DNA from 3 places in the Lysinibacillus sp. JNUCC 51 genome. Region 3 is predicted to be linked to each of the others. Evidence: a T-box and tRNA genes for the amino acid it is inferred to sense, from the RefSeq annotation. Region 3 holds a T-box; the other regions hold tRNA genes.
The links. A T-box is a leader RNA that pairs with one kind of tRNA and senses whether it is charged. The one in region 3 lies ahead of proS (proline--tRNA ligase), so its partner is inferred to be a tRNA-Pro.

Region 1 (7,132 bases), 1.5 Mb from region 3:
ATCAGCAGGAACTTGAACTTTACATGATGCATATTGTCGCTACATTAATGGCACACGCAGCCATTACACGAAAAGAAACTCGCGGTGCACATATTCGCATTGATAGACCACACAATGATCATCAGTGGGAAAACCGTTGGATCATTTTTCAACGAGGACAGATGAAAGTGAGGAATTCATTATATGAATATCATCAAACTAGAGGAAATGCTAAAACAATTTTTTAATGAGGATATAGGCGATGGGGATATATCGAGTGAATTTATTTTTTCTCCAGAACAGCAGGGATCATTTTCTTTTTACGCGAAGGAAAGCGGCATTTTTTGTGGAGGCCCTATCATTAAGCATGGATTTCTTCTACTTGATCGATCTATGGATATTATCCTTTATAGAAAAGATGGTGAAAAAGTTAATGCTGGTGAAATTCTTGCTGTTATCCAAGGACCACTTCAAAAGTTATTAATGGGTGAGCGTGTAATTTTGAATCTTATCCAGCGCATGTCCGCTATTGCCACAGCTACAAATTTAGCGGTACGAGAAACAGCAGGTACTAATGCGAAAATATGCGATACACGTAAAACAATGCCTGGAATGCGTATGTTAGATAAATATGCTGTTAGAATCGGAGGCGCCTATAACCATCGCAACGGTTTATACGGTGCGATAATGCTAAAGGATAATCATATTGCTTTTGCGGGTAGTATTACTAAGGCTGTACAGGCGGCCCGCGAGAAAATCGGTCACACCATTAAAATCGAAGTCGAAATCGAAACAAAAGCCCAATTAGATGAAGCAATTGCAGCCGGTGCAGATATCATTATGTTTGATAATCGTAGCCCTGAAGAAATAAGTGAATGGCTTCCAGCAGTTCCCTCACATATTGCTACAGAAGCTTCAGGCGGCATTTCGCTTCATAACTTAAATAGTTATGCTGAAACAGGTATTCAATGGATTTCACTCGGAGCACTAACACATTCAGTAAAAGCCTTTGACATAAGTGCACTTGTACAACCGAAAGGAGCTAATTCCATTGTCCATCACTAGTTTATTACAACAAACGTCACTACTACCCGAGCATTATCGTGCATTAACTAAAAATGACATGGAATCTCGCATTCTAGCTATAAAAAAGAAATTAGGTAGTAAGCTCTTCATCCCTGGACATCACTATCAAAAAGATGAAGTGATTCAATTTGCAGATGTAACAGGGGATTCCTTACAGCTTGCTCAATTATCAGCAGCTAACAAGGAAGCTGAACATATAGTATTTTGTGGCGTTCACTTTATGGCAGAAACAGCTGATATGCTTACAACTGAACAGCAGCATGTTTACTTACCCGATATGCGTGCAGGCTGTTCAATGGCAGATATGGCAGACATTTATCAAACAGAACAAGCATGGCTAATTTTACAGAAACTCTTTGGCGATAGCATTCTCCCTCTAACATATGTCAATTCTACTGCTGCCATTAAAGCATTTACCGGTCGTCATGGCGGAGCCTGCGTAACATCGTCCAATGCAAAAGAAATGGTTAAATGGGCATTTACGCAAAAACCACGTATTTTCTTTTTACCAGATCAACATTTAGGAAGAAATACTGCGTACGATTTAGGAATACCGCTTGAAAATATGGCAGTTTGGAATCCTCATACAAATACGCTTGAGACAGATCAGTCTCCAGAAAATATTCAAGTCATCTTATGGAAGGGACACTGCTCAGTACACGAAGGTTTTACAGTTCAGCATACGGAGCTTATACGTCAAGTTCATCCAAATATGCGTATCATTGTTCATCCTGAATGTAATCGTGAAGTTGTTGCTGCTGCAGATGATGCAGGTTCTACAAAATACATTATCGATACGATTAGTAAAGCACAGAGTGGTTCAGCATGGGCAATCGGTACTGAAATGAATCTTGTTAACCGGATTATCAAGCAGCACCCCGATAAGCAGATTATCTCTTTAAATGAGAATTTCTGTCCTTGTCTTACAATGAATCGAATTGACCTTCCCCATTTACTTTGGTCCTTAGAAAGTATAGAAAAGGGACAGCCCCATAATCGTATTCAAGTAGATGCTCACACAGCTGAAGAAGCACGTAGCTCACTTGAAAGGATGCTATTAAGGGCTTAAATGACAAAACGTCTACTCATTTCTGGTAGACGTTTTGTTTATTACTTGAGTCTTCAAACGTGAACATGTTTGGATGTTCACTATCAATTATGTCTCGGCATAATTGAAATGAAATCTCAAAAACTATTCTTATACAAAAAAATGCAGTAGATGTAAATTACATCTACTGCATTTCAGTATGACCCGTACGGGATTCGAACCCGTGTTACCGCCGTGAAAGGGCGGTGTCTTAACCACTTGACCAACGGGCCAATGGCGGAGAAGGAGGGATTTGAACCCTCGCGCCGGTTACCCGACCTACACCCTTAGCAGGGGCGCCTCTTCAGCCTCTTGAGTACTTCCCCACAAAAAAAATGGCTCCGAAGGCAGGACTCGAACCTGCGACAACCTGATTAACAGTCAGGTGCTACTACCAACTGAGCTACTTCGGAATAGTGGTGGGCCTAAATGGACTCGAACCATCGACCTCACGCTTATCAGGCGTGCGCTCTAACCAGCTGAGCTATAGGCCCTTAGATTGGAGCGGGTGATGAGAATCGAACTCACGACATCAGCTTGGAAGGCTGAGGTTTTACCATTAAACTACACCCGCATATGGTGGGTCAGGACGGAATCGAACCGCCGACACTTAGAGCTTCAATCTAATGCTCTACCAACTGAGCTACTGACCCATATTTTTAAAAAAATGGCGGTCCCGACCGGGATCGAACCGGCGATCTCCTGCGTGACAGGCAGGCATGTTAACCGCTACACCACGGGACCATTTTGGTTGCGGGGGCCGGATTTGAACCAACGACCTTCGGGTTATGAGCCCGACGAGCTACCACTGCTCCACCCCGCGTTAATAATATATTCTTTTCGAGTTTTTCAAGCACCATTTAAATATAAACTGGAGGAGGTAGAGGGATTCGAACCCCCGCGCGGTGTTACCCGCCTGTCGGTTTTCAAGACCGATCCCTTCAGCCAGACTTGGGTATACCTCCGTAATATTATATAAATGGTGGACCTTGCAGGACTCGAACCTGCGACCGGACGGTTATGAGCCGTCTGCTCTAACCAACTGAGCTAAAGGTCCTTTAAGATGGCGGCAGAGGGGATCGAACCCCCGACCTTACGGGTATGAACCGTACGCTCTAGCCAGCTGAGCTACGCCGCCAGGATCTTTATACTGGTTATCTTTTATGGTGGAGCCTAGCGGGATCGAACCGCTGACCTCCTGCGTGCAAGGCAGGCGCTCTCCCAGCTGAGCTAAGGCCCCATAAAATGGTCGGAATGACAGGATTCGAACCTACGACCCCTTGGTCCCAAACCAAGTGCTCTACCAAGCTGAGCTACATTCCGATAAATATTAATTTGGCGCGCCCGACAGGAGTCGAACCCATAACCTTCTGATCCGTAGTCAGACGCTCTATCCAATTGAGCTACGGGCGCTAATTATTAAAACAAAAAATGGTGCCGAGGGCCGGAATCGAACCGGCACGGTAGTCACCTACCGCAGGATTTTAAGTCCTGTGCGTCTGCCAGTTCCGCCACCCCGGCACATTTGGAGCGGAAGACGAGGTTCGAACTCGCGACCCCCACCTTGGCAAGGTGGTGTTCTACCACTGAACTACTTCCGCATGTGCATAAGATTTATTTATCCTGGCAATTATGAAATTTCAAAAATATGGTGCGGGTGAAGGGAGTCGAACCCCCACGCCTTGCGGCGCTAGATCCTAAGTCTAGTGCGTCTGCCAATTCCGCCACACCCGCATGTTTTGTTGGCAATAAAATGGTGAGCCATGAAGGACTCGAACCTTCGACCCTCTGATTAAAAGTCAGATGCTCTACCAACTGAGCTAATGGCTCTAAAATGGTGCCGGCGATAGGAGTCGAACCCACGACCTACTGATTACAAGTCAGTTGCTCTACCAACTGAGCTACACCGGCAAATGGTGGAGGATGACGGGCTCGAACCGCCGACCCCCTGCTTGTAAGGCAGGTGCTCTCCCAGCTGAGCTAATCCTCCTGGGTATTATGCCTAGCGACGTCCTACTCTCGCAGGGGGAAGCCCCCAACTACCATCGGCGCTAAAGAGCTTAACTTCCGTGTTCGGTATGGGAACGGGTGTGACCTCTTTGCCATCATCACTAGACTATTTCAAAGACAAGATTTATTATAACTCATTTTCGTTATAATTGCAAGCTTTTTTCAAAAAAACTTTTCTTATTCTTTCAAAACTGGATAAACGTGCATTGAATTTTCAAACATTTTGGTTAAGTCCTCGATCGATTAGTATTCGTCAGCTCCATGTGTCACCACACTTCCACCTCGAACCTATCTACCTCATCGTCTTTGAGGGATCTTACTTACTTGCGTAATGGGAAATCTCATCTTGAGGGGGGCTTCATGCTTAGATGCTTTCAGCACTTATCCCGTCCACACATAGCTACCCAGCGATGCCTTTGGCAAGACAACTGGTACACCAGCGGTGTGTCCATCCCGGTCCTCTCGTACTAAGGACAGCTCCTCTCAAATTTCCTACGCCCACGACGGATAGGGACCGAACTGTCTCACGACGTTCTGAACCCAGCTCGCGTACCGCTTTAATGGGCGAACAGCCCAACCCTTGGGACCGACTACAGCCCCAGGATGCGATGAGCCGACATCGAGGTGCCAAACCTCCCCGTCGATGTGGACTCTTGGGGGAGATAAGCCTGTTATCCCCGGGGTAGCTTTTATCCGTTGAGCGATGGCCCTTCCATGCGGAACCACCGGATCACTAAGCCCGTCTTTCGACCCTGCTCGACTTGTAGGTCTCGCAGTCAAGCTCCCTTGTGCCTTTACACTCTACGAATGATTTCCAACCATTCTGAGGGAACCTTTGGGCGCCTCCGTTACCTTTTAGGAGGCGACCGCCCCAGTCAAACTGTCCGCCTGACACTGTCTCCTGCCCCGCTAAGGGGCATGGGTTAGAATTTCAATACAACCAGGGTAGTATCCCACCGACGCCTCCTTCGAAGCTGGCGCTCCGAGATCTCTGGCTCCTACCTATCCTGTACAAGTTGTACCAAAATTCAATATCAGGCTACAGTAAAGCTCCACGGGGTCTTTCCGTCCTGTCGCGGGTAACCTGCATCTTCACAGGTACTATAATTTCACCGAGTCTCTCGTTGAGACAGTGCCCAGATCGTTACGCCTTTCGTGCGGGTCGGAACTTACCCGACAAGGAATTTCGCTACCTTAGGACCGTTATAGTTACGGCCGCCGTTTACTGGGGCTTCAATTCGCAGCTTCGCTTGCGCTAACCACTCCTCTTAACCTTCCAGCACCGGGCAGGCGTCAGCCCCTATACGTCACCTTACGGTTTTGCAGAGACCTGTGTTTTTGCTAAACAGTCGCCTGGGCCTATTCACTGCGGCTCTCATGCGCTTGCACGCTCAAGAGCACCCCTTCTCCCGAAGTTACGGGGTCATTTTGCCGAGTTCCTTAACGAGAGTTCTCTCGCACACCTTAGGATTCTCTCCTCGACTACCTGTGTCGGTTTGCGGTACGGGCACCTCTCACCTCGATAGAGGCTTTTCTTGGCAGTGTGAAATCAGGAACTTCGTCCATACGGACTCGCCATCACAGCTCAACGTTACAGTGTGCGGATTTGCCTACACACACGCCTTACTGCTTGGACGCGCATATCCAACAGCGCGCTTACCCTATCCTACTGCGTCCCCCCATTTCTCAAACGGTGAGGAGGTGGTACAGGAATATCAACCTGTTGTCCATCGCCTACGCCTATCGGCCTCGGCTTAGGTCCCGACTAACCCTGAGCGGACGAGCCTTCCTCAGGAAACCTTAGTCATACGGTGGACGGGATTCTCACCCGTCTTTCGCTACTCATACCGGCATTCTCACTTCTAAGCGCTCCACCAGTCCTTCCGATCTGACTTCAACGCACTTAGAACGCTCTCCTACCACTGACATCGTAGATGTCAATCCACAGCTTCGGTGAATCGTTTAGCCCCGATACATTTTCGGCGCAGCGTCACTCGACCAGTGAGCTATTACGCACTCTTTAAATGATGGCTGCTTCTAAGCCAACATCCTGGTTGTCTGTGCAACGCCACATCCTTTTCCACTTAACGATTACTTTGGGACCTTAGCTGGTGGTCTGGGCTGTTTCCCTTTTGACTACGGATCTTATCACTCGCAGTCTGACTCCCGTGTATAAATATCTGGCATTCGGAGTTTGTCTGAATTCGGTAAACCGGGATGGCCCCCTAGTCCAAACAGTGCTCTACCTCCAGTATTCTCATCACGAGGCTAGCCCTAAAGCTATTTCGGAGAGAACCAGCTATCTCCAAGTTCGATTGGAATTTCTCCGCTACCCACACCTCATCCCCGCACTTTTCAACGTGCGTGGGTTCGGGCCTCCAGTAAGTGTTACCTCACCTTCACCCTGGACATGGGTAGATCACCTGGTTTCGGGTCTACGACCACGTACTATTTCGCCCTATTCAGACTCGCTTTCGCTGCGGCTCCGCCTTCTAAAGCTTAACCTTGCACGTAATCGTAACTCGCCGGTTCATTCTACAAAAGGCACGCTATCACCCATTAACGGGCTCTAACTACTTGTAGGCACACGGTTTCAGGATCTCTTTCACTCCCCTCCCGGGGTGCTTTTCACCTTTCCCTCACGGTACTGGTTCACTATCGGTCACTAGGTAGTATTTAGCCTTGGGAGATGGTCCTCCCGGATTCCGACGGAATTTCACGTGTTCCGCCGTACTCAGGATCCACTCAGGAGAGAACGAACTTTCGACTACAGGGCTTTTACCTGCTCTGGCGGACCTTTCCAAGTCGCTTCATCTAACTCGCTCTTTTGTAACTCCGTATAGAGTGTCCTACAACCCCAAGAGGCAAGCCTCTTGGTTTGGGCTCTTCCCGTTTCGCTCGCCGCTACTCAGGGAATCGATTTTTCTTTCTCTTCCTCCAGGTACTTAGATGTTTCAGTTCCCTGGGTCT
Region 2 (7,132 bases), 1.5 Mb from region 3:
CTTAAAGCATATTGCAAGGTAGCAGGGCAGTATTATGGAAATAGTGCAAGCTTACATGATCTAGGAGGGCAAGCACATTATTTTGTTGAACAGGCAAGAGCTGTTGTAGCAAAATCTCTTGGAGTAAACAGTGATGGTGTAATTTTTACCGGAAGCGGAACTGAGGGTAATTTAATTTCGATTTTGTCGTTAGCTTTAGCTGCAGATAAAGGTAAGCATATTATTTCATCACAAGCTGAACACACATCCGTACATGCTGCTTTAAATACACTTGAAAAAATGGGTTTTGAGGTCACGAAGTTACCTTTACAACAAGATGGTTGTATTAATGTAGAACACTTACGAGAAGCAATACAAGAAGATACGGTTTTAATCACTCTCCAACATGTAAATTCAGAGATAGGTTCTATTCAACCTATTGAAGAAATAGCCGAGATTGCAAAACAATCAAATGTTCTTTTTCATGTCGATTGTGTACAGTCCTTCTGTAAACTTTCGTTAAAACAGAAAGTAGATGCTATTACTGTTTCAGCTCATAAAATAGGTGGGCCAAAAGGATGTGGAGCTATCTATATTAATCCTAAGCTCCGTGTTCCTGCATTAGCACCAGGTGTCACGCATGAGCGTGGGCTAAGGGGGGGAACGCTAGATACCCCAGCTATTGTCGCTTTTGCTACGGCGATTGAAGATTATCAATATGAGCTTCAGCATTATGAAGCATTACGTCAATACTTTCAGAAAAGTTTACCGGAGACGTGTAGAATAATTGAGTGTAAGGGGCAATTACCTAATATTTGTGGTGTATTGATGAAAAGGGTAGAGGGGCAATACGTTTTGTTAAAATTAAATGAAGCGGGGATATGTATTTCTACAGGAAGTGCCTGTGATATTCATAGTGAATCTGGTACGAAGGCGATTTTATCAATGGGATATTCTATAGAAGCGGCGCGTCAATTTTTTAGAATATCTTTTGGTCCAGCAACAACATTTAAAGAAATTGATCGATTACAAAAGGCTCTTACCGTAATTTAGTGTTTCTCAGATTAAAATAGTAAAGGATAAGAAGAAAATAAGAATCTATAATAAAATAATATTGAAATTATAAATTAACGGGCATATTCATAATCTATAAAAAGATATTTTGTATCCATTATTCAAGCTGATTGGAGCGAATGGCTACTCGAGTACTTCTATAGAAGAGTAAAGATTTTTGCGTGAAAAGTGACAATGCTTAAATATTTGCTAGAGGAAGGAGTTAGCTTGAGGCGAAAATCAGCATCTTTTTATGAATAAAATAGCAAATCAATCTATCTGATAAATTAATTGTTTTCTTTTAATTGAACAATTGCTATAATAAATAGCAGAGTGATAATTTCTCTTTCATAACAAAAAATATCTTCTTAAAGTAATTATTTCTTTTTTTTATAAAAAAGTGTTGCACAATGTGAGAAAACGTTATACAATAATTCTTGTCTTGAAGGACAGGTAATAAACTTCAAAACGAAATACATAAGAGTTTCAAGATACAACGTATATTGAAAGCTGTTAATAGTCTAGTGATGATGGCAAAGAGGTCACACCCGTTCCCATATCGAACACGGAAGTTAAGCTCTTTAGCGCCGATGGTAGTTGGGGGCTTCCCCCTGCGAGAGTAGGACGTCGCTAGGCATAATACCCAGGAGGATTAGCTCAGCTGGGAGAGCACCTGCCTTACAAGCAGGGGGTCGGCGGTTCGAGCCCGTCATCCTCCACCATTTGCCGGTGTAGCTCAGTTGGTAGAGCAACTGACTTGTAATCAGTAGGTCGTGGGTTCGACTCCTATCGCCGGCACCATTTTAGAGCCATTAGCTCAGTTGGTAGAGCATCTGACTTTTAATCAGAGGGTCGAAGGTTCGAGTCCTTCATGGCTCACCATTTTATTGCCAACAAAATATGCGGGTGTGGCGGAATTGGCAGACGCACTAGACTTAGGATCTAGCGCCGCAAGGCGTGGGGGTTCGACTCCCTTCACCCGCACCATATTTTTGAAATTTCATAATTGCCAGGATAAATAAATCTTATGCACATGCGGAAGTAGTTCAGTGGTAGAACACCACCTTGCCAAGGTGGGGGTCGCGAGTTCGAACCTCGTCTTCCGCTCCAAATGTGCCGGGGTGGCGGAACTGGCAGACGCACAGGACTTAAAATCCTGCGGTAGGTGACTACCGTGCCGGTTCGATTCCGGCCCTCGGCACCATTTTTTGTTTTAATAATTAGCGCCCGTAGCTCAATTGGATAGAGCGTCTGACTACGGATCAGAAGGTTATGGGTTCGACTCCTGTCGGGCGCGCCAAATTAATATTTATCGGAATGTAGCTCAGCTTGGTAGAGCACTTGGTTTGGGACCAAGGGGTCGTAGGTTCGAATCCTGTCATTCCGACCATTTTATGGGGCCTTAGCTCAGCTGGGAGAGCGCCTGCCTTGCACGCAGGAGGTCAGCGGTTCGATCCCGCTAGGCTCCACCATAAAAGATAACCAGTATAAAGATCCTGGCGGCGTAGCTCAGCTGGCTAGAGCGTACGGTTCATACCCGTAAGGTCGGGGGTTCGATCCCCTCTGCCGCCATCTTAAAGGACCTTTAGCTCAGTTGGTTAGAGCAGACGGCTCATAACCGTCCGGTCGCAGGTTCGAGTCCTGCAAGGTCCACCATTTATATAATGTTACGGAGGTATACCCAAGTCTGGCTGAAGGGATCGGTCTTGAAAACCGACAGGCGGGTAACACCGCGCGGGGGTTCGAATCCCTCTACCTCCTCCAGTTTATATTTAAATGGTGCTTGAAAAACTCGAAAAGAATATATTATTAACGCGGGGTGGAGCAGTGGTAGCTCGTCGGGCTCATAACCCGAAGGTCGTTGGTTCAAATCCGGCCCCCGCAACCAAAATGGTCCCGTGGTGTAGCGGTTAACATGCCTGCCTGTCACGCAGGAGATCGCCGGTTCGATCCCGGTCGGGACCGCCATTTTTTAAAAATATGGGTCAGTAGCTCAGTTGGTAGAGCATTAGATTGAAGCTCTAAGTGTCGGCGGTTCGATTCCGTCCTGACCCACCATATGCGGGTGTAGTTTAATGGTAAAACCTCAGCCTTCCAAGCTGATGTCGTGGGTTCGATTCCCATCACCCGCTCCAAGGGCCTATAGCTCAGCTGGTTAGAGCGCACGCCTGATAAGCGTGAGGTCGATGGTTCGAGTCCATTTAGGCCCACCATTATTCCGAAGTAGCTCAGTTGGTAGTAGCACCTGACTGTTAATCAGGTTGTCGCAGGTTCGAGTCCTGCCTTCGGAGCCATTTTTTGGGGAAGTACTCAAGAGGCTGAAGAGGCGCCCCTGCTAAGGGTGTAGGTCGGGTAACCGGCGCGAGGGTTCAAATCCCTCCTTCTCCGCCATCGGCCCGTTGGTCAAGTGGTTAAGACACCGCCCTTTCACGGCGGTAACACGGGTTCGAATCCCGTACGGGTCATACTAAAATGCAGTAGATGTAAACTACATCTACTGCATTTTTTTGTATAAGAATAGCTTTACGACTATTACATTAATGAGAGATAAACGGTGCTTTGTGCACGTACTTTGTATTTTCTATATGATCAATGATAAAAGTGGCTATATCTTGATTAGTTATTTTGGTACCAGGCATATCTGTAAGGTTTTCCTTTATCTGATTGGATGTTAAGCTATCTTTTACAAACGGCAATCTAATTAATGTCCATTTGATCTGCTTATTATTTAATAAAATTTCCCATTCCAATTTTTTATCTTGCATCATTTTCGAAAGAAAAACTTCAAAAATCTTTGCTCCAAAACGATTCATCATGCTTTTTTTGTCCTCTTTAATCGTTAGAGAACCACCTGAAACACCTATATAACGATTAATGTTTAACTCTTTCATCACTTTAAAAATATTAGTAGTAACTTTGCTATAAATGGGCTCCTCATTAGGTGGTTGACCAAATGTATTAATAACAACTTGACAATCTTTAAGAAGTTCTCGGATGTTTTCTATGTCCTGTACTTGCCCTTTCACTATTTCAATTGCATTATTTTTATGCAGTAACTTTTCAGGATTTCTAACAAGCATCCGAACAGGATATCCTTTTTGTATTGCGTGAGTTGCTATATGCTTTCCTACTTTCCCTGTTCCTCCAATTATCGCGATTTTATAAGGTCTATCCATTATATACCTCCATTTGAATATACTAGTATATATACGAAAAATCTCATCAATAAGATTCAAATTTATTTCTTTTACTAAAATTTGTAATATAGACGAGTGTAGTATTTTGTTTTGTGATTCTATACGCTAAGATGAAACTAGAACATTTGCTAGGGGGATATGGATGGGAAAATTATTGTGGACTAAAAACTATCAATATTTGTTACAGAAGAACGTGGAACAAGTAGCACCTTTTCTATGTAATTTTTCACCAGGACAAGTAAATCGTGTTGGTAGATTTCAACGTACATACGAGAAATTTGAAAGCACACCATTACGTAGTTTAAATGCTTTTGCATCGCTAGTTGGGGTACAAAGTATTTACGTAAAAGATGAATCTTATCGATTTAACTTAAATGCTTTTAAAGTATTAGGTGGTGTTTATGCAATTGGGCAGTACGTTGCCAAAAAGTTAGGTAGGAATATTGATGAGCTATCGTTTGAGCAGCTTAAATCATTAGAAGTAAAAGAGCAGCTAGGGGATTTAACGTTTATTTCAACGACAGACGGCAATCATGGTCGTGGAGTGGCTTGGGCTGCTAGAGAGCTTGGTTTGACAGCTCGCATTTATATGCCTGCTGGTAGTGCAGAGGAGCGCCTTCAAAATATTAAAAATGAAGGTGCATATGCTGAAATAACGACAATGAATTATGATGATACAGTTCGTTATACTTCACAGCTAGCAACAGAAAATGACTGGGTCGTTATTCAGGATACGATGTGGGAAGGCTATGAGGAAATTCCGTTATGGATTATGCAAGGCTATACAACACTAATAAAAGAAGCCGTTGAGCAGGTGGTAAAAGCACCTACGCATGTATTTTTACAAGCTGGGGTTGGATCTTTTGCAGGTGCAGTTGTAGCTTTCCTACAACAATATTATGAGCAGGAGATTACATTTGTCTTAGTTGAGCCTTTTGCAGCGAATTGCTATTATGAAAGCTTTAAGGCAGGTGCCGAGCAGTTTGTGACGGTTGGTGGAGAGATGCAAACAATTATGGCTGGTCTTGCTTGTGGTGAGCCGAACCCACTCGCTTGGGACCTGTTAAAGACATATACGAAGGTAAGTATTTGCTGTGATGATGAAGTTGCTGCAACAGGTATGCGCATTCTTGGCAATCCACTAGAAACAGATGCACGAATTATTGCCGGAGAATCAGGAGCTGCCCCAGTTGGCTGTTTTTATGAATTGATGATGAATGAGCAATATACAGAACTGAAGGATTCATTACAATTAGATGAAAATTCTCGAGTATTGTTTATTAACACTGAAGGTGACACTGATGTAGATAATTACAGAAATATTGTGTGGCATGGCAAGTATGCAAAAGTCTAACTGCTTTCAGCAAAGGATTTTGTAGTGAAAGCAAAGCATCAGCTATAGAGTCTCCCTCCTCTATAGGGGGAAAGTTGAACGCGGTATTAAATCACTTTTCAACGGGTGTCAAAAATTCTCTGAAAGAAGTTATAGCCTCCGGACGCAATTATGCCGAGGTATAATTGATTTTTAAGAAAAAAGCAAACTAGTGACAATAAAATGTTCTAGTTTGCTTTTTTCGTTCGCATGTATTACATAAATTGATTGGAGTGAAGACTGGACGCCACAGGCAAGCGCACAGTCGGAACAGCAATCAACTCAATGTTATAGTAAAGAGCCAATTTTTTTTTAATTTTTTTCTTGACCTTAACGTTGCGTAAACATTTACAGTAGCATTAGTGGAGGTGAAAAATGTGGAATATACAATTCAAGAGCTTGCTCAATTATCCGGAGTTAGCACAAGAACACTGCGTTATTACGATGAAATTGGATTACTGAAGCCAGCAAGAACGAATGAGGTGGGCTATCGATTTTACGGACAATTTGAAGTTGATATGCTCCAGCAAATTTTATTTTATAGAGCATTAGATATGAAGCTAGCAACAATTAAAGAAATTATTCAAGCGCCTGATTTTCAACATACAGAGGCGCTCAAAACTCATCGCACTGCTTTACTGAAACGTAAGGAGCAGCTAGAAAAGATATTACAAACAGTGGAAAAAACCATTCAATCTATAGAGGAGGAACAACCAATGGCAAATGAAGAGAAATTTAATGGATTAAAAGAGAAGCTAATCGAAGAAAATGAAAAGCAATATGGTCAAGAAATTCGCGCAAAATATGGTGACAACAAGGTTGAGGCATCAAATGCGAAGCTAATGAATATGACAGAGGAACAGTATGAGGCAATGCAGCAATTAGAACAGCAATTATTTAATCGTTTAAAAGAAGCGATGGAAATCGGCGATACGAACAATGATGTGGCGATGGAGGTAGCAGAGCTTCATAAGCGCTGGCTTAGCTTTACATGGTCACAATATTCTAAAGAGGCACATGCAGGTCTTGCTCAGATGTATATAGCGGATGAACGCTTTTCAGCATATTACGATGAGCGTGTTTCTAAAGGAGCAGCACAATTTTTACATGATGCCATCATCAATTTCACCATGGCGTAATCTGACGCTTAGCTTTAGTAACAGTTAAACAATGCGTTAGGATTTAGAATTGTACTTAGGACTGCACAACGCCGGTTAATAAGCTGTTGTCGCAGGAAGTGACGGTTTTTAATTATACAAAATAAATAACTCCTCCTCGTGCTTTAGTGTTTTAGAAATATAAATTTAGGAAAAAATGAAGGCATGAGGAGGAGATTTTTTTGAACCCACAAGTAATGGAAAAATTAAAAAAGCAATTAGAGCAGGAATTACAGGAAATAGAACAGCGACTTGAGGAATCAGAACGTCCGCAAGCGACAGAGCTGTCTAATTATGATAATCACCCAGCTGATAATGCGAGTGATTTAACGGATCAGCTAACGGAAATGGCGATTGATGAGCATCGAGGTGAC
Region 3 (7,132 bases):
TTTCAAGTGTCGTAAAAATACAGAAAATTCATATTTTATGAAGACGAATAGGCTAAACATAACATATAAATAGCGCTAAGGTAATTAAAGTATTCAAAAAATAGCGTATAAAGTAAGATAAAAGACCTTATTATTGGGGTTTTTTTTATTAAAAACCTTCAAATATAGGTTTGAATGTTTAGATATTTAGGTTGAATTAACTGCTTTTTTAAGACTATAATATAATTACATAAAAAAGGGCGATATCCCATAACTTTATACCTCGCATCTATATAAAACAAAAGTACCAAACCCTTCTAATGAACGGAGAATGAAAATGATGAATATCACGCCTAGTAGTATTAGTCAAGTTAACTATAGTTTAAAAGAATTGCAAGATATTTTTTCAGCAATGAATAGTTCAATCATTGTAGCAATTACGGATCGAACTGGGAAAATTACGTTTGTTAATGATCATTTTTGCAAAATATCTAAATATACTCGTGAAGAATTATTAGGGCAGGATCACCGTTTACTCAATTCAGGTTTCCATCCAAGATCTTTCTTTAGAGAGATGTGGAATACTATAGGCAATGGTGAAATGTGGAATGGCGAGGTGTGTAATCGCGCGAAGGATGGCAGTCTTTACTGGGTGAAGACAACGATTTTCCCTTTTCTTGATGACAATGATAAACCGTATCAATATATTGCTATAAGGGTCGACATTACCGCACAAAAAGATATTAAAAAGATAACCCATATTGCTTATCACGATGAATTAACAGGGCTACCAAATCGTCGTAAGTTAGAACAACGTTTAGAAAACGAATTCCATCAATCTCGACGTACAGGAGAAAAATTTGCGTTATTTTTCATTGATGTAAATCGTTTTAAAAACATTAACGATGGACTTGGTCATATAATCGGAGATATGTTCTTAGTGGAAATGGCTAATCGTTTACGCAACGTTGATTATACATCCAATTCTATATACCGCCACAACAGTGACGAATTTGTTATTATACTAAACGATGTTGACAGTATTGAAGAGAAGGCTGAGGAAATAATTAGCGTTTTTAATGAGAGTTTTATTGTAGATACGTATGAATTTTACGCAAGTATAAGTATTGGAATTAGTATTTTCCCAGATCATTCAAACTCTGTCGAGGAATTATTGAAAAATGCAGATATCGCTATGTATGCTGCGAAATCTTCACGTGGTAATCAATATCGCTTATACCGTCCAAATATGGAGGAAGTCAATGATAAGTGGTTATTACTTGAAACAAAATTACATCAAGCACTAAAAACAGATGTTTTAGAATTACATTATCAGCCTAAAATCAATTTAAAAACGAATACAGTGATTGGCATGGAGGCATTACTTCGCTGGCATGACCTAGAACTAGGTCATATGCCACCTGATCGCTTTATTCCATTTGCTGAGCAATGTGGGCTCATTAATGATATAGGAGTATGGGTGTTAAGAAAAGCATCTGCCCAAGCACGCACTTGGAATGAAGTACATAATTTAAACTTACGTGTTGCCGTGAACATTTCTCCGATTCATATTAGTACAACAGGTTTTGTAGAAATGGTACAAGAAGTTATTGCAGAAACAAAATTAGATCCGCACTTCTTAGAAATTGAGATTACTGAAATGAGTATGTTGGATTATACGGAAGACTTAATTAATACAATCAAGCAATTAAGAGCACTTGGTATTACGATTTCATTAGATGATTTCGGAACTGGTTATTCGTCGTTAAATTACTTAAAGACTTTCCCAGTAGATGTTTTGAAAATTGATCGTGCATTCGTTCGTAATATTGTGCCTGAAAAATCAGGCATTGCTATGATTTCAGCAATGATCTCTTTAGCGCATGCCTTAAATCTGCAAGTAGTGGCTGAAGGCGTCGAGGAAGAAGCCGAATTAAACGTTCTTCGGGAACATGGCTGCGAGTACGTTCAGGGCTATTATTTCAGTAAGCCGTTATCTGTAGGGGATTTTACGAGGTTTATAGTAGATAGTTACATGTAGACAATGTGGAGGATCTTGTCCTTATTTGAGGGCAGGATCCTCTAAGTGTTTATAATTATTTTAAAAAAACACAATACATATAGCCAATCCAATCTCTTTTAGGTTCATAATCCTTCGAAACTATTACAGATTTTGTTTCGCCTATTTAATAAATATAATTTATCAAAGGTAATTTTTTAATTTAACTAATTTTTGAAGGTAAATGGAAAATTTATGTTAAAATTTATTGTGGATTATTAACGTCAATTGGAGGGAGCGGTGACTTGAAGAAAAAAGTAATAATTATTGTTTCTTTCCTGGGTGTAATTATATTGTTGCATTTAACACCAAGTATGGCATTAAGAACACATATATTTTTTATGGGTTATCCAAAAGCCGCAATTTCTTCAGGAATTATTGAAGATAAAGAACATAATGAAGTAGATAAAGAGAGATTTGCTGAATTAAATGCCAAAGCATACGCCCTGACAAATCCTCCAGTAGAAAAAGCTACTCAGGGCGAATTAAGAAATTATCTTGTGAGGAAATTTGGATTTTTACATTTCGCAGAATACTTAGGTAATACTTAATAACCTTCGTATCATACGGGAGCTTTCGTATTATATAGTTCAGCCAGAACCTTGGTTGAACTTTTTTTATTTAGATTTAATCTGTCAGTAGCCAAGGTAAAAATGCACGGGGACGCCGGAAGTTCAATTGCTCAGAAATATTTATGTATTATGGCTAGTTAGAAGAAATTTAGTTACGGAAAAGTAAATTAAATTTTCTGATATTTCCCGAAAAATAATTGCATTTAATTAATTGTTTGAAATCATTTAACTGTTTTGATAAAGTTATATAAAATATTAATTGATGATGTGGCCAAGTAAGAAAGAATTGTGAAACAGAGAATATAGCATTTGCTGAGAGCTATATCACCGCTTCTTATCTGAAACCTACCACGGAAATGTTATGCAAACATAACCGAGTCGTTTTCGTTACAAAACGTTAGAGGGTTTTAAGTTTTTCTTAAAACTAAAATCAAGGTGGTACCACGTTAAGTCGGCACAAAGACGTCCTTATTTTTGAGGACAGCTTTGTGCTTTTTATTTTTTCAGTAGGTAAAGTTACAGAAATGGAGGAGAGAATATGACAACACAACAAAACGATTTTTCAAAATGGTACATTGATACAATTCAAAAGGCAGATTTAATGGATTATACACCAGTTCGCGGCTGTATCGCATTTAAACCAGATGGCTATGAAATTTGGGAACATATTCAGGAAGAGATGGACCGTCGCTTTAAAGAAACAGGTCATCGCAACGCCTATTTCCCTATGTTAATCCCTGAATCCTTCTTCCAAAAAGAAAAAGAGCATATCGAAGGTTTCTCACCTGAGCTTCCTTGGGTGACAGAGGCTGCAGGTGAAAAATTAGAAGAACGTCTAGCGCTTCGTCCAACTTCTGAAACGATGATTGGCCATCTCTATTCAAATTGGATTAAAAGTTACCGAGATTTGCCAGTCTTAATTAATCAATGGGCAAATGTTTTTCGTTGGGAAAAGAAAACACTTCCATTCATTCGAACATCTGAATTTTTGTGGCAGGAGGGTCATACAGCACATATTGATGAACAAGATGCACGTCAAGAAACGATGCAAATGTTAGCTATATATAAGGAAGTAGTAGAGGGTTTACTTGCCATTCCTGTTTATGATGGACAAAAAACTCCTTCTGAACGTTTCGCGGGCGCAGTTGATACATTTTCTATTGAAGCTATGATGAAAAATGGAAAGGCCGTTCAAGCAGGTACCTCTCACTATTTAGGGACAAAATTCGCCGAAGCCTTTGAAATTAAATATTTAAATAAAGCCAATCAGCATGAATATGTGCACACAACATCCTGGGGGACTTCCACACGTTTAATAGGTTCAGTAATTATGGTTCACGGTGATGAACAGGGGCTTATTTTACCGCCACGAATTGCACCAACCCAAGTTGTCTTAATACCTGTAGGTCCATGGAAAAAGACCCCTGAAATTATAGAGAAACTAGATGACCTTTTTGCGGCCCTTAAGAAGAAGGGAGTTCGAGTACGTCTTGATGATTCGGACCAATCACCTGGCTTCAAATTTAATGAATGGGAATTAAAAGGTGTGCCAATTCGTATTGAATTAGGACCTCGTGACTTAGAGAAAAATCAGGCATTGTTAAAAGCACGAGATGAAGATGAGAAACAATCCGTTGACTTGAATGACATTGTTTCAGCAATTGAAGCGGAACTAACAACAATGCAATCTCGATTATTTGAAAAAGCACGCAAATTCCGGGATGAAAACGCTCATACAAATATCGATACACTGAAAGATTTACAGCAGCACATTAACAATTCCAAGGAAAACGGATCTATTCCGGGCTGGGTTCTTGCTGGATGGTGTGGAGATGATGCATGCGAAGAAAAAGTGAAAGAAGAGACAAAATATACTACTCGTAACATTCCGTTTAACCCACCAACTACAAAAACGTCTTGTATTTGCTGTGGAAATGAAGCGAAACATACAGTTTGGTTTGCTCAAGCATACTAAAAAACTCTTGTTGTTTAGTTTTGTATAATTGTTCTGTTTGTTTCGATTTCGTCTGAACGATAGGCTGTTTATTAAATTCCTTGAAGATAGAGGTCATCTATTTGCGCTTGAATGGCTCGTAATACATCTTCTGTGATGTCCTCTATACTCTTATTGTGTCTTGTGCATTTCCAGCTATATTTGAATTACATGAGTAAAACAAACGTAGTAGGTATATACTTTCAATCCTGTTTTTGTTTGTTTACGGCTCGTTTTCCCCTGCATTTCTAGCTGAAATTGCAGGGTTTTTATCTTAATTGGGCCATATTTTTTCTATGTTTTCAAAAAAATGTTTGTATGCTAGAATAAAAACAGAACATATATTCTTTTTTAAAGGGTGAAAACAATGAGTTATGATTTAATGGTCTTTGATAAAGAGCAAACTCCAAACAATAAAGAAACATTTTTGCAATGGTATGATGAACAAACAAAGTGGGCTGAACCACATGATTACGCAACAATATCAGTTACAACACCAGCATTACAAAATTGGTATCAGGATATGGTGGAACATTTCCCCAATATGAATCTAGTGGATGAGGAATTATTGGATGAGGATGAAGATAACGAGTTAGAGAGTTATTTGACTGAATATAGTATTGGTTATGCCATAATTTACACAGCTTTTGCCTGGTCTGTAGCGGATGAAGCATATAGTACGATGAAGGAACTTGCAAAAAAACATGGTGTCGGCTTTTTTGATGTGAGTGGTGAGGGGGAGATTTTCTAAATCATTAAATCGTATGTCGAAAGGTGGATAAGAAATGACAGAAAATCTTAATGCACAATGGCAAGAGCAAAGAAAAACGTTTGATGCAAAGAATGCCAAAGCAATTAACGCCATGCATAAGCTAATGAAGCAAGTAAAAAAAACGGAGCCAACAGAGGTAAATTTGCGCATGCTTGTCGAAATTTTCTGCATGTTGCAAATGTATGAAGAGGCATACAAAATTTTTACGTCCGTCATGGATTTACGCAATAAAAAAGATCAGAAAAAATACGGGGCGATCAAATATTGGATTGACAATCCACAAAATGTAAAGTCATTATCACCACGTGTCATACAGGAGGAAGCAGAGATGAAAATACCATTACCAACATTTAAATATATGCCAAATCCAATACAAGCGAATATTTTTAAAACGGGTGAATTAGTTGTTTGCGACTGCTGTGAACAAGAAGTGAACATTTATTGTACAAAAGGCATTTACGCGATTGAAGAGGTTGAATATCTTTGTCCAAGCTGTATTCATAGTGGGCTGGCTGCGCAAAAATTTGATGGTCAATTTCAGCAAGATTTATTAAATTCCGAGCTTGTAAAGAATGATGACTATACAGATGAAGTGTTGCATCGAACACCTGGCTATATTAGTTGGCAAGGAAATGATTGGGTAGCCCACTGCACGGATTATTGCGCATTTATTGGTTATGTCGGCTGGCAAGAACTAGTGGAGATGGGCATTACGGAGGAGTTTGAACATTTTAATGGTCATACCAAAGAAGAGCTAGCTGCTACTTTGCGTAATAATGGCTCGCATCAAGGTTATCTATTTCAATGCTTAGAATGTCAGCAATACATTCTGTACTCCGACTTTGATTAAATCTAGGTTACATGGGTGAAATATGGGGGAGTTGATCTTGAATATGGAGAAATTGTACGAGAGCTACTACATTAGTTAGTGCGGAAGGTAATTAGAGGTACAAGGCATGTCATTTCTTTTTCATTGGTATATGTAGTCGTAACTTCATCCAATACCAAAATAAGAGAAGAGCAAGCTTTATTGCTCAGACACTTAAACTTCAATGATTATTTATATATTTTTTGACAATACGATTGGATAAAGAGTGGTGTATAGATGAAACAGAAAATTAAATTAGCCGTACATGAAGCCTACACGGCTATGTATGAGACTCTAGAGGACGAACAGATATATGCAGTTGTGCTAGTGACAGACGGTGATTGTGGTAGCCTCTATTTAACAATGGGAACGGAAAAATCACTTCTTCAAATCGGAGAAAGTTATGAGGACAACCCAGAAAACTATCGTTTTTTGAAAGATGAATTTTTGCATGAAGATGATACAGACTTGTTACAAAAAGTGAGCCGTGAGCTATTAGATAGAGCATTAAATGCTGGTGAGCACTTTGCAACACATAAAGTGGAAATTCATGAGGCAATGAGCAATACAATGTATGAGTTAAAACAAGAGGGCGTTCTTGATGAAAGCATTTTTGCATTTATTTCGGTAACGGATGATGCTGACGAGGAAAGGTTGGAAATAGCATCAGCCAAACGCTGTAATCCGAATCATCCATCGCTCCCTGCCTTTTTGCTTAATTGGCAGCAATAATTCATAAGAATTATCCGAAGCCATTTTTGGACACCCCTTTTACGATTAATAACTGCAGGAACAATGATTTTAGCAAAAAATTAATAGAAAAGTTAGGGCTGTTAAAAAAGATATTCCTCTTTTTAAAGGGAGGACAATACTGTGTTACGAAGTTGAG

Region 1: it encodes a tRNA-Pro, which carries the amino acid that the T-box ahead of proS (proline--tRNA ligase) is inferred to sense. The anticodon was not compared.
Region 2: it encodes a tRNA-Pro, which carries the amino acid that the T-box ahead of proS (proline--tRNA ligase) is inferred to sense. The anticodon was not compared.

Annotation. Positions count from the first base shown of each region.
Region 1 is NZ_CP065545.1:3,516,227-3,523,358, reverse strand. Features, by position in the region: gene nadB (L-aspartate oxidase) at 1-227, shown strand, start outside; gene nadC (carboxylating nicotinate-nucleotide diphosphorylase) at 184-1,044, shown strand; gene nadA (quinolinate synthase NadA) at 1,031-2,134, shown strand; tRNA gene JNUCC51_RS17000 (tRNA-Glu) at 2,314-2,385, opposite strand; tRNA gene JNUCC51_RS16995 (tRNA-Ser) at 2,388-2,478, opposite strand; tRNA gene JNUCC51_RS16990 (tRNA-Asn) at 2,489-2,565, opposite strand; tRNA gene JNUCC51_RS16985 (tRNA-Ile) at 2,570-2,646, opposite strand; tRNA gene JNUCC51_RS16980 (tRNA-Gly) at 2,653-2,726, opposite strand; tRNA gene JNUCC51_RS16975 (tRNA-Phe) at 2,730-2,805, opposite strand; tRNA gene JNUCC51_RS16970 (tRNA-Asp) at 2,821-2,896, opposite strand; tRNA gene JNUCC51_RS16965 (tRNA-Met) at 2,901-2,975, opposite strand; tRNA gene JNUCC51_RS16960 (tRNA-Ser) at 3,025-3,117, opposite strand; tRNA gene JNUCC51_RS16955 (tRNA-Ile) at 3,133-3,209, opposite strand; tRNA gene JNUCC51_RS16950 (tRNA-Met) at 3,217-3,290, opposite strand; tRNA gene JNUCC51_RS16945 (tRNA-Ala) at 3,317-3,392, opposite strand; tRNA gene JNUCC51_RS16940 (tRNA-Pro) at 3,399-3,475, opposite strand; tRNA gene JNUCC51_RS16935 (tRNA-Arg) at 3,489-3,565, opposite strand; tRNA gene JNUCC51_RS16930 (tRNA-Leu) at 3,585-3,673, opposite strand; tRNA gene JNUCC51_RS16925 (tRNA-Gly) at 3,679-3,753, opposite strand; tRNA gene JNUCC51_RS16920 (tRNA-Leu) at 3,802-3,886, opposite strand; tRNA gene JNUCC51_RS16915 (tRNA-Lys) at 3,907-3,982, opposite strand; tRNA gene JNUCC51_RS16910 (tRNA-Thr) at 3,988-4,063, opposite strand; tRNA gene JNUCC51_RS16905 (tRNA-Val) at 4,067-4,142, opposite strand; rRNA gene rrf (5S ribosomal RNA) at 4,153-4,268, opposite strand; rRNA gene JNUCC51_RS16895 (23S ribosomal RNA) at 4,386-7,132, opposite strand, start outside.
Region 2 is NZ_CP065545.1:3,524,858-3,531,989, forward strand. Features, by position in the region: gene JNUCC51_RS17020 (cysteine desulfurase family protein) at 1-1,032, shown strand, start outside; rRNA gene rrf (5S ribosomal RNA) at 1,553-1,668, shown strand; tRNA gene JNUCC51_RS17030 (tRNA-Val) at 1,679-1,754, shown strand; tRNA gene JNUCC51_RS17035 (tRNA-Thr) at 1,758-1,833, shown strand; tRNA gene JNUCC51_RS17040 (tRNA-Lys) at 1,839-1,914, shown strand; tRNA gene JNUCC51_RS17045 (tRNA-Leu) at 1,935-2,019, shown strand; tRNA gene JNUCC51_RS17050 (tRNA-Gly) at 2,068-2,142, shown strand; tRNA gene JNUCC51_RS17055 (tRNA-Leu) at 2,148-2,236, shown strand; tRNA gene JNUCC51_RS17060 (tRNA-Arg) at 2,256-2,332, shown strand; tRNA gene JNUCC51_RS17065 (tRNA-Pro) at 2,346-2,422, shown strand; tRNA gene JNUCC51_RS17070 (tRNA-Ala) at 2,429-2,504, shown strand; tRNA gene JNUCC51_RS17075 (tRNA-Met) at 2,531-2,604, shown strand; tRNA gene JNUCC51_RS17080 (tRNA-Ile) at 2,612-2,688, shown strand; tRNA gene JNUCC51_RS17085 (tRNA-Ser) at 2,704-2,796, shown strand; tRNA gene JNUCC51_RS17090 (tRNA-Met) at 2,846-2,920, shown strand; tRNA gene JNUCC51_RS17095 (tRNA-Asp) at 2,925-3,000, shown strand; tRNA gene JNUCC51_RS17100 (tRNA-Phe) at 3,015-3,090, shown strand; tRNA gene JNUCC51_RS17105 (tRNA-Gly) at 3,094-3,167, shown strand; tRNA gene JNUCC51_RS17110 (tRNA-Ile) at 3,169-3,245, shown strand; tRNA gene JNUCC51_RS17115 (tRNA-Asn) at 3,250-3,326, shown strand; tRNA gene JNUCC51_RS17120 (tRNA-Ser) at 3,333-3,423, shown strand; tRNA gene JNUCC51_RS17125 (tRNA-Glu) at 3,426-3,497, shown strand; gene JNUCC51_RS17130 (NAD(P)H-binding protein) at 3,570-4,208, opposite strand; gene JNUCC51_RS17135 (diaminopropionate ammonia-lyase) at 4,372-5,583, shown strand; gene JNUCC51_RS17140 (MerR family transcriptional regulator) at 5,979-6,740, shown strand; gene JNUCC51_RS17145 (TraR/DksA C4-type zinc finger protein) at 6,941-7,132, shown strand, end outside.
Region 3 is NZ_CP065545.1:5,019,568-5,026,699, reverse strand. Features, by position in the region: gene JNUCC51_RS24295 (putative bifunctional diguanylate cyclase/phosphodiesterase) at 317-2,020, shown strand; gene JNUCC51_RS24290 (YjcN family protein) at 2,284-2,589, shown strand; T-box leader at 2,864-3,083, shown strand; gene proS (proline--tRNA ligase) at 3,149-4,585, shown strand; gene JNUCC51_RS24280 (hypothetical protein) at 4,971-5,354, shown strand; gene JNUCC51_RS24275 (CbrC family protein) at 5,389-6,225, shown strand; gene JNUCC51_RS24270 (DUF4303 domain-containing protein) at 6,481-6,975, shown strand.